Azospira inquinata: one gene and its partner. Each later gene encodes a partner of the first gene's protein in a complex. Links are inferred from orthologs where the notes say so. Each region holds a gene or a part of one and is shown on either strand. Other genes may lie near its edges. The genes, in order: uvrA and mfd.

Region 1 (3,627 bases):
ACGCCGCTGCGCCGGTCTTTCCAGCCCGCAGGGGGGCCGCTTTCTGTTTGGCGCCGGTCCTGGACCTGGCGATGGCGGGTGGCTTTCATGGCCTCACCTCTTGGTAATTTGTCTATGACGAATGGCCTAGTGATGAGTATGGAAGGGACGGGGGGAATTTTCGCGGCAATATTCCACGTTTTTTCCGGGGGAGCAGCGGTATGCCCACTTCGGTAAATAGACGGCCGGGTGGGGGCCAGGTCCTGGAGCGGACCTGGCCCTTTGGGCCTAGCGGGCCAGCAGGGGCTTTAAAAAGCGTCCCGTGTGGCTGTCCGGGGTGGCGGCGATGGCTTCCGGGGTGCCGGTGGCGATGATGCGGCCGCCCCCGTCCCCCCCTTCCGGCCCCAGATCCACCAGCCAGTCGGCGGTTTTGATCACGTCCAGGTTGTGCTCGATGACCACCACCGTATTGCCGTTATCCGCCAGGCGTTGCAGCACCTTGAGGAGCATGGCGATATCCTGGAAATGGAGGCCGGTGGTGGGTTCGTCCAGGATGTAGAGGGTGCGGCCCGTGTCCCGTTTGGAGAGTTCCAGGGCCAGCTTGACTCGTTGGGCTTCGCCGCCGGAGAGGGTGGTGGCGCTTTGCCCCAGGGTGACGTAGGAGAGACCCACATCCACCAGGGTTTGGAGCTTGCGGGCAATGCTGGGTACGGCGTCGAAAAATTCCCGGGCCTGTTCCACGGTCATGCCCAGGATGTCGTGGATGTTTTTGCCCTTGTAGAGAATTTCCAGGGTTTCCCGGTTGTACCGATGGCCGTGGCAGACGTCGCAGGGTACGTAAATGTCGGGCAGGAAGTGCATTTCCACCTTGAGCACCCCGTCCCCCTGGCAGGCTTCGCAGCGACCGCCCTTGACGTTGAAGGAAAAGCGGCCCGGACCGTAGCCCCGGGAGCGGGATTCGGGCACCCCGGCGAACAGCTCCCGAATGGGGGTGAGGACCCCGGTGTAGGTGGCCGGGTTGGAGCGGGGGGTGCGGCCGATGGGGCTCTGATCCACGTTGATGACCTTGTCGAAGTGGTCCAGCCCCTGGATTTCCTCGTATTCCGCCGGTTCGGTGGAGGCGTTGTAGAGGTGGCGGGCGGCCACGGCGTACAGGGTGTCGTTAATCAGGGTGGATTTGCCCGAGCCGGACACCCCGGTGATGCAGGTGAACAGGCCCACCGGCACTTCCAGGGTGACGTTTTTCAGGTTGTTGCCCTTGGCGCCGATGATGCGCAGCTGGCGTTCCGGGTCCGCCGGGCGGCGCTGGGCCGGTACGGCGATTTTCTTTTGCCCAGACAGGTAGGCGCCGGTGAGGGATTGGGGATTGGCGGCCACCTGTTCCGGAGTGCCTTCGGCGGTGACGTAGCCCCCATGGACCCCGGCCCCCGGGCCGATATCCACCACGTAATCCGCGGCCCGGATGGCGTCCTCGTCGTGTTCCACCACAATCACCGTATTGCCGATGTCTCGCAGCTGGGCCAGGGTTTTCAGGAGCCGGTCGTTATCCCGCTGGTGCAGGCCGATGGAGGGCTCGTCCAGCACATACATGACCCCGGTGAGGCCGGAACCGATCTGGCTAGCCAGGCGAATACGCTGGGCTTCACCCCCGGACAGGGTTTCTGCCGACCGGTCCAGGGACAGGTAATCCAGGCCCACGTTGATGAGGAACTGGAGCCGGGCGACGATTTCCTTGAGGATTTTTTCCGCCACCTGAGCCTTGTGCCCATGGAGTTCCAGGTGCTGGAAATATTCCCGGGCTTCGGCCAGAGGCAGGTGGCTGATCTGGTGCAGGGTCTTGCTGCCCACCCGCACATTGCGGGCTTCCAGGCGCAGGCGGCTGCCTTCGCAATGGGGGCAGGTGCGGTTGTTGATGAGCTTGGCCAGCTCTTCCCGCACCACCATGGAATCCGTTTCCTTGTAGCGCCGTTCCAGGTTGGGAATGATGCCTTCAAAGGGGTGTTCCTTGATGACCACCCGGCCCCGCTCATTCATATAGCGGAAGGGAATTTCCTCCTTGCCCGAGCCGAACAGCACCAGTTCCCGAATGGCGTCGGGGAGCTGTTTGAAGGGGGTGTCCACGTCGAAACTGTAGTGGTCCGCCAGGGAACCCAGCATCTGGAAGTAGAACTGGTTGCGCCGGTCCCAGCCCCGGATGGCTCCCGCCGCCAGGGACAGGTCCGGATGGGCTACCACCAGCTTGGGGTCGAAGAACTGGATGACCCCCAGGCCGTCGCACTTGGGGCAGGCGCCCATGGGATTGTTGAAGGAAAAGAGCCGGGGCTCTAGTTCCTGCAAGGCGTAGGAGCAGATGGGGCAGGCGAATTTGGCGGAAAACAGATGTTCCGTGCCCGAATCCATTTCCAGGGCGATGGCCCGGCCGTCCGCGTGGCGCAGGGCGGTTTCGAAGCTTTCCGCCAGGCGCTGGCGCATGTCTTCCCGTACCTTGAGCCGGTCCACCACCACGTCAATGTTGTGCTTCTGGCTTTTGGTGAGCTTGGGCAGGGCGTCGATTTCGTAAATTTTGCCGTCCACCCGCAGGCGTACGAAGCCCTGGGCCCGAAGGTCGGCGAACAGGTCCAGCTGTTCCCCTTTCCGGTTGGCCACCACGGGGGCCAGGATCATTAGCTTGGTTTCCTCCGGCAGGGCCAGGGCCGCATCCACCATCTGGGAGACGGTCTGGGCCTCCAGGGGCTCCCCGTGCTCCGGGCAATAGGGGGTGCCGGCCCGGGCGAAGAGGAGACGCAGGTAATCGTGGATTTCCGTCACCGTGCCCACGGTGGACCGGGGGTTGTGGCTGGTGGCCTTCTGCTCGATGGAAATGGCGGGGGACAGACCCTCGATCAAATCCACATCCGGTTTTTCCATGAGCTGGAGAAACTGGCGGGCGTAGGCGGAAAGGGACTCCACATAACGGCGCTGGCCTTCCGCATAGAGGGTGTCGAAGGCCAGGGAGGATTTGCCCGAGCCCGAAAGGCCGGTGATGACGATAAGTTTGTCCCGGGGCAGGTCCAGGCTGATGTTTTTGAGATTGTGCGTCCGCGCACCGCGGATCTTGATTTCGTCCATGGATTTTCAGCTGTGGGGTGAGGGCGGGGCCAGGGGCCCGAGGCCAAACCTTGAAATATACGGAATTCGGACGGCCATTACCAAGGATAAAGCTGGGCGGAGGAATGGGCCGGGGCGGGTGGGGCGGTGGTCATACGGCGGGGGGAATTCTACCGCCATCCGGGCCGGGCGGCGGCCACGCCCCGCTTTTTTCGCCCCCCTCGGTGGGCTGGGCGGGCAGACTGGGGTCAGGGCAAACCTGATAAGATACGCAACTTCCCGCCGGAAAACCGGTCTCTTTGGGTTTATCTCCCTTACCACTCCCATGTCGTCTTCCGTTTCCCCTGCCGTCGCTGACGGCTTGAATGCCCAGGAAAAGAAAGCCGGGGTCAGCCTGGCCGGTATTTTCGCCCTGCGCATGCTGGGCCTCTTCCTGATTCTTCCGGTTTTTGCGGTGTACGCCCATTCCCTGCCCAGCGGCAGCAACCTGGCCATGGTGGGCCTGACCATCGGGGCCTACGGCCTGACCCAGGCCCTCTTCCAGATTCCCTACGGCCTGGC
Region 2 (4,320 bases), 2.5 Mb from region 1 along the record:
TTATACGGGCAATGTGCATGACCCGGAGGGGGGCACCACCTATTGCCCCCATTGCCACACCGGGGTGATACGCCGGGATTGGTATGACATCACCGACTACCGCCTGGATAGCCAGGGCCGCTGCCCGGATTGCGGCACGCCCCTGGCGGGGCGATTCGGCCCGGTTCCGGGGACTTTCGGCGCCCGGCGCATTCCGGTGCGCCTGGAAACGCCGGACTGAGACTGAGCCGGGCGTAGAAACCCCTCCGCCAGGCAGGGCTTTCTACGCCCATTTTCGCCGGCCCACCGCCTCCGGCCACCGGTCCCAATCCGCTATAATCCACCCTCCTGCCGCCCCGAACCCGGCCTTGCCGCCCAGTTGGGGCGTGCTGGCGTTGACCAACCCTGAAGCCCAGAACAGTCCCGTGTCCGCTCCCGCTCCCATCGCCCCCATCGATCACCCCGCCCTGCCTGCCTTGCCGCCCCTGCCCAAGCCGGGGGAACGGCTGCATCTGCCCCTTCTGGCCGGTTCCGCCGACGCCCTGGCCCTAGCCCGTCTGGCCCGCCAGGAAGGGGTAACGGCCGCCGGAGGAAAGCGCCGCATGCTGGCCGTGCTCACCGCCAGTCCGGCGGATGCCCGGCGCCTGCTGGAGGAAATTCCCTGGTTCGGGCCTGAACTCCGGGTGCGGCTCCTGCCCGACTGGGAAACCCTGCCCTACGACAACTTTTCCCCCCACCAGGATCTGGTTTCCGAGCGCCTCGCCACCCTCTACGCGGTCATGCGCCAGGAATGCGACATTCTCCTGGTGCCCGCGGCCTCCGCCGTCTATCGGCTGGTGCCCCCGGCCTATCTGGCGGCCTATACCTTTTTCATCAAGCAGGGGGAAAAGCTCAACGGGGATCAGCTGCGGGACCAGCTCACCCTGGCGGGCTACACCCACGTCACCCAGGTAGTCAGCCCGGGGGAATACTCGGTGCGGGGCGGGCTCATCGACCTTTACCCCATGGGCTCCCCCCTGCCTTACCGGATCGACCTCTTTGATGAAGAGGTGGAAACCCTGCGCACCTTCGACGCGGACACCCAGCGCACCCTCTACCCGGTGCCGGAAATCCGCCTCCTGCCGGCCCGGGAATTCCCCATGGACGACCAGGGCCGCAGCCACTTCCGCCAGCGCTTCCGGGAAGTGTTCGAGGGGGACCCGGCCAAGTCCGGCGTGTACAAGGATGTTTCCAACGGCATACCCTCCGCCGGTATTGAATACTGGCTGCCCCTGTTTTTCGACCAGACCGCCACCCTTTTCGACTATCTGGGGCAAGAAGCGGTCCTGTGCCTGCACCGGGACGTGGGGGAAGCCATCCGGGAATTCTGGAAGGAAACCCAGAGCCGTTACCGGCTCATGGCCGGGGACAAGGCCCGTCCCCTCCTGCCCCCGGATCAGCTGTTCCTCATGGAAGAAGCCTTTTTCCTGGCCGCCCAGCCCCTGGGCAAGGTGGTGGTCAATGGGGCGGAGGAGGAACACACCCGGGGCCGTCTGCCCCTGGCCGCCCCCCTGCCTCCCCTGGCGGTGGAACGGCGGGCGGAAGACCCGCTCCTGGCCTTAAAGCGCTTTCTGGACAGCTACCCCGGCCGGGTCATGGTCCTGGCCGAATCCGCCGGGCGCCGGGAAACTCTCCAGCAAATGCTGGGGGAACATGGCTTAAAGCCCGTCATTGGGGGGGATTTCCCCACCCTGCTGGGGGACGGCGCCCCCCTCAGCCTGGGGGTGGCTCCCTTGCAGGGGGGCTTTGCCCTGGACGGCCTGGCCCTGGTCACAGAAAACGAGCTGTACGCGGGCAGTCCCACCCGGCGCAGCCGCCGGGATGCCCAGCGCAAGGCCTCCGTGGAAAACTGGCTGCGGGACCTGACCGAACTCAAGGTGGGAGACCCGGTCGTCCATGAATCCCACGGCATCGGCCGTTACATGGGACTGGTACGCCTGGACCTGGGGGATGGGGAAATGGAGTTTCTCGAACTCCATTACGCCAACCAGGCCAAGCTCTACGTGCCCGTTTCCCAGCTCCATGTGATTTCCCGTTACTCCGGGAGCGAACCGGAAACCGCCCCCCTCCATACCCTGGGCTCGGGCCAGTGGGAAAAGGCCAAGAAAAAGGCAGCGGAACAGGCCCGGGACACGGCGGCGGAACTCCTGGCCATCTACGCCGCCCGGGCGGCCCGGCAGGGCCATGCCTTCCAGTTCAAGGACAGCGATTACGAGGCCTTTGCAGAGGGCTTCGGTTTCGAGGAAACCCCGGACCAGGCCCAGGCCATCGCCGCCGTGCTGGAGGACATGCAAAAGGGCAAGCCCATGGACCGGCTGGTCTGCGGCGATGTGGGCTTTGGCAAGACGGAAGTGGCCCTGCGGGCGGCCTTCGTGGCCGTGGCCGGGGGCAAGCAGGTGGCCGTGCTGTGCCCCACCACCCTGCTCTGCGAACAGCACTACCAGACCTTCAAGGACCGGTTCGCCGACTGGCCGGTGACCATCACCGAACTCTCCCGCTTCAAAACCGCCAAGGAAAGCAGCCAGGCCATAAAGCAACTGGGGGAAGGCAAAATCGACATCGTCATCGGCACCCACAAGCTGATCGGCAAGGAGGTCCAGTTCTCCCGCCTAGGGCTGGTAATCATCGACGAAGAACACCGCTTCGGGGTACGCCAGAAGGAAGCCCTCAAGGCCCTGCGGGCGGAGGTGGACGTGCTCACCCTCACCGCCACCCCCATTCCCCGCACCCTGGCCATGAGCCTGGAAGGCCTGCGGGACTTTTCCGTCATCGCCACCGCGCCCCAGAAGCGGCTGGCCATCAAGACCTTCGTCACCAAACAGTCCGACGGGGTGATTCGGGAAGCGGTGCTGCGGGAATTGAAGCGGGGCGGCCAAGTGTATTTCCTCCACAACGAGGTGGATACCATCGCCAACATGCAGGAACGGCTCACCAAGCTGGTGCCGGAGGCCCGCATCGTGGTAGGCCACGGCCAGATGAGCGAGCGGGAGCTGGAGCGGGTGATGCGAGACTTCACCGGCCAGCGGGCCAACCTGCTGCTGTGCACCACCATTATCGAAACGGGCATCGACAATCCCCACGCCAACACCATCCTCATCAACCGGGCAGAAAAGTTCGGTCTGGCCCAGCTACACCAGCTACGGGGCCGGGTCGGCCGCTCCCACCACCAGGCCTACGCCTATCTCCTGATCCAGGACGAAAAAGCCCTCACCAAGCAGGCCAAGCAGCGCCTGGAAGCCATCCAGCACATGGAAGAGCTGGGGGCCGGTTTCTACCTGGCCATGCACGACCTGGAAATCCGGGGGGCCGGGGAGGTGCTAGGGGACAACCAGTCCGGGGAAATGCAGGAAGTGGGCTTCAACCTTTATACGGACATGCTCAACCGGGCCGTGGCCGCCTTAAAACAGGGCCAGTCCCTGGAAGACGAGGACCTGACCCAGCCCCTGGGTCTGACCACGGAAATCAATCTCCACGCCCCGGCCCTTCTGCCCGACGCCTACTGCCCGGATGTGAATGAGCGCCTCAGCCTCTACAAGCGCCTCTCCAACTGCACCCAGGGAGAAGACCTGGATCAGTTGCAGGAAGAGCTTATCGACCGCTTTGGCGAACTGCCGCCCCAGGCCCAGAGCCTGCTGGCCACCCACCGCCTGCGCCTGGCCGCCAAGCCCCTGGGGGTCATCAAGCTGGATGCAGGCCCCAGCCAGGTGTTGGTGCAGTTTTGCCCCAATCCCCCCATCGATCCTTACAAAATCATCCAGCTCATCCAGAAAAACCGGAACTACAAACTGGCCGGACAGGATAAACTTTCACTTTCCCGTTCCTCTCCCACCCTGGCTGACCGGGTCGGTGCCGTAAAGGAACTGTTCCACCAACTCACCGCTTGATGAGGCGGCTTGCCCGCCCCCCCAGACCATGAACGTTTCCGACATCGACAACATCAATATCGCCGCTTTTGATCCCATGCCTACCCCGGCGGAGCTGATCGCCCGCCAACCCCTGTCTGACCGGGCCGCTGCTGTGGTGCGCCAGGGCCGTCAGGATCTGAGCAATATCCTCGACCGGAAGGATCACCGCCTGTTCGCCGTAGTGGGCCCCTGCTCCATCCACGACCCGGTGGCCGGGCTGGATTACGCCCGGCGCCTCAAGGCCCTGGCGGACGAAGTGTCCGACACCCTGCTCCTGGTCATGCGGGTCTATTTTGAAAAGCCCCGTACCACCGTGGGTTGGAAGGGCTACATCAACGACCCCTTCATGGACGATTCCTTCCAGGTGGATGTGGGCATGTCCAAGGCCCGGGATTTT

Evidence for each region.
Region 2: the proteins of uvrA (region 1) and mfd are in contact, whole or in part, in a crystal structure (PDB 4DFC), measured with the Escherichia coli proteins. The link is inferred for Azospira inquinata from one-to-one orthologs.

What each region holds. Positions count from the first base shown.
Region 1 is NZ_CP064782.1:810,539-814,165, reverse strand. Bases 68-3,472 are described here. They hold uvrA (excinuclease ABC subunit UvrA), read right to left. Parts: upstream 3,088-3,472; coding sequence 268-3,087; downstream 68-267. Other genes in these bases: Azoinq_RS03595 (MFS transporter), read left to right, coding at 3,392-3,472; Azoinq_RS03605 (hypothetical protein), read right to left, coding at 68-89. Also shown: more of Azoinq_RS03605, read right to left, coding at 1-67; more of Azoinq_RS03595, read left to right, coding at 3,473-3,627. UniProt on the Escherichia coli protein: The UvrABC repair system catalyzes the recognition and processing of DNA lesions. UvrA is an ATPase and a DNA-binding protein. A damage recognition complex composed of 2 UvrA and 2 UvrB subunits scans DNA for abnormalities.
Region 2 is NZ_CP064782.1:3,261,932-3,266,251, forward strand. What follows is about bases 5-4,102. They hold mfd (transcription-repair coupling factor), read left to right. Parts: upstream 5-404; coding sequence 405-3,902; downstream 3,903-4,102. Other genes in these bases: amrS (AmmeMemoRadiSam system radical SAM enzyme), read left to right, coding at 5-220; Azoinq_RS14680 (3-deoxy-7-phosphoheptulonate synthase), read left to right, coding at 3,931-4,102. Outside these bases: more of amrS, read left to right, coding at 1-4; more of Azoinq_RS14680, read left to right, coding at 4,103-4,320. UniProt on the Escherichia coli protein: Couples transcription and DNA repair by recognizing RNA polymerase (RNAP) stalled at DNA lesions. Mediates ATP-dependent release of RNAP and its truncated transcript from the DNA, and recruitment of nucleotide excision repair machinery to the damaged site.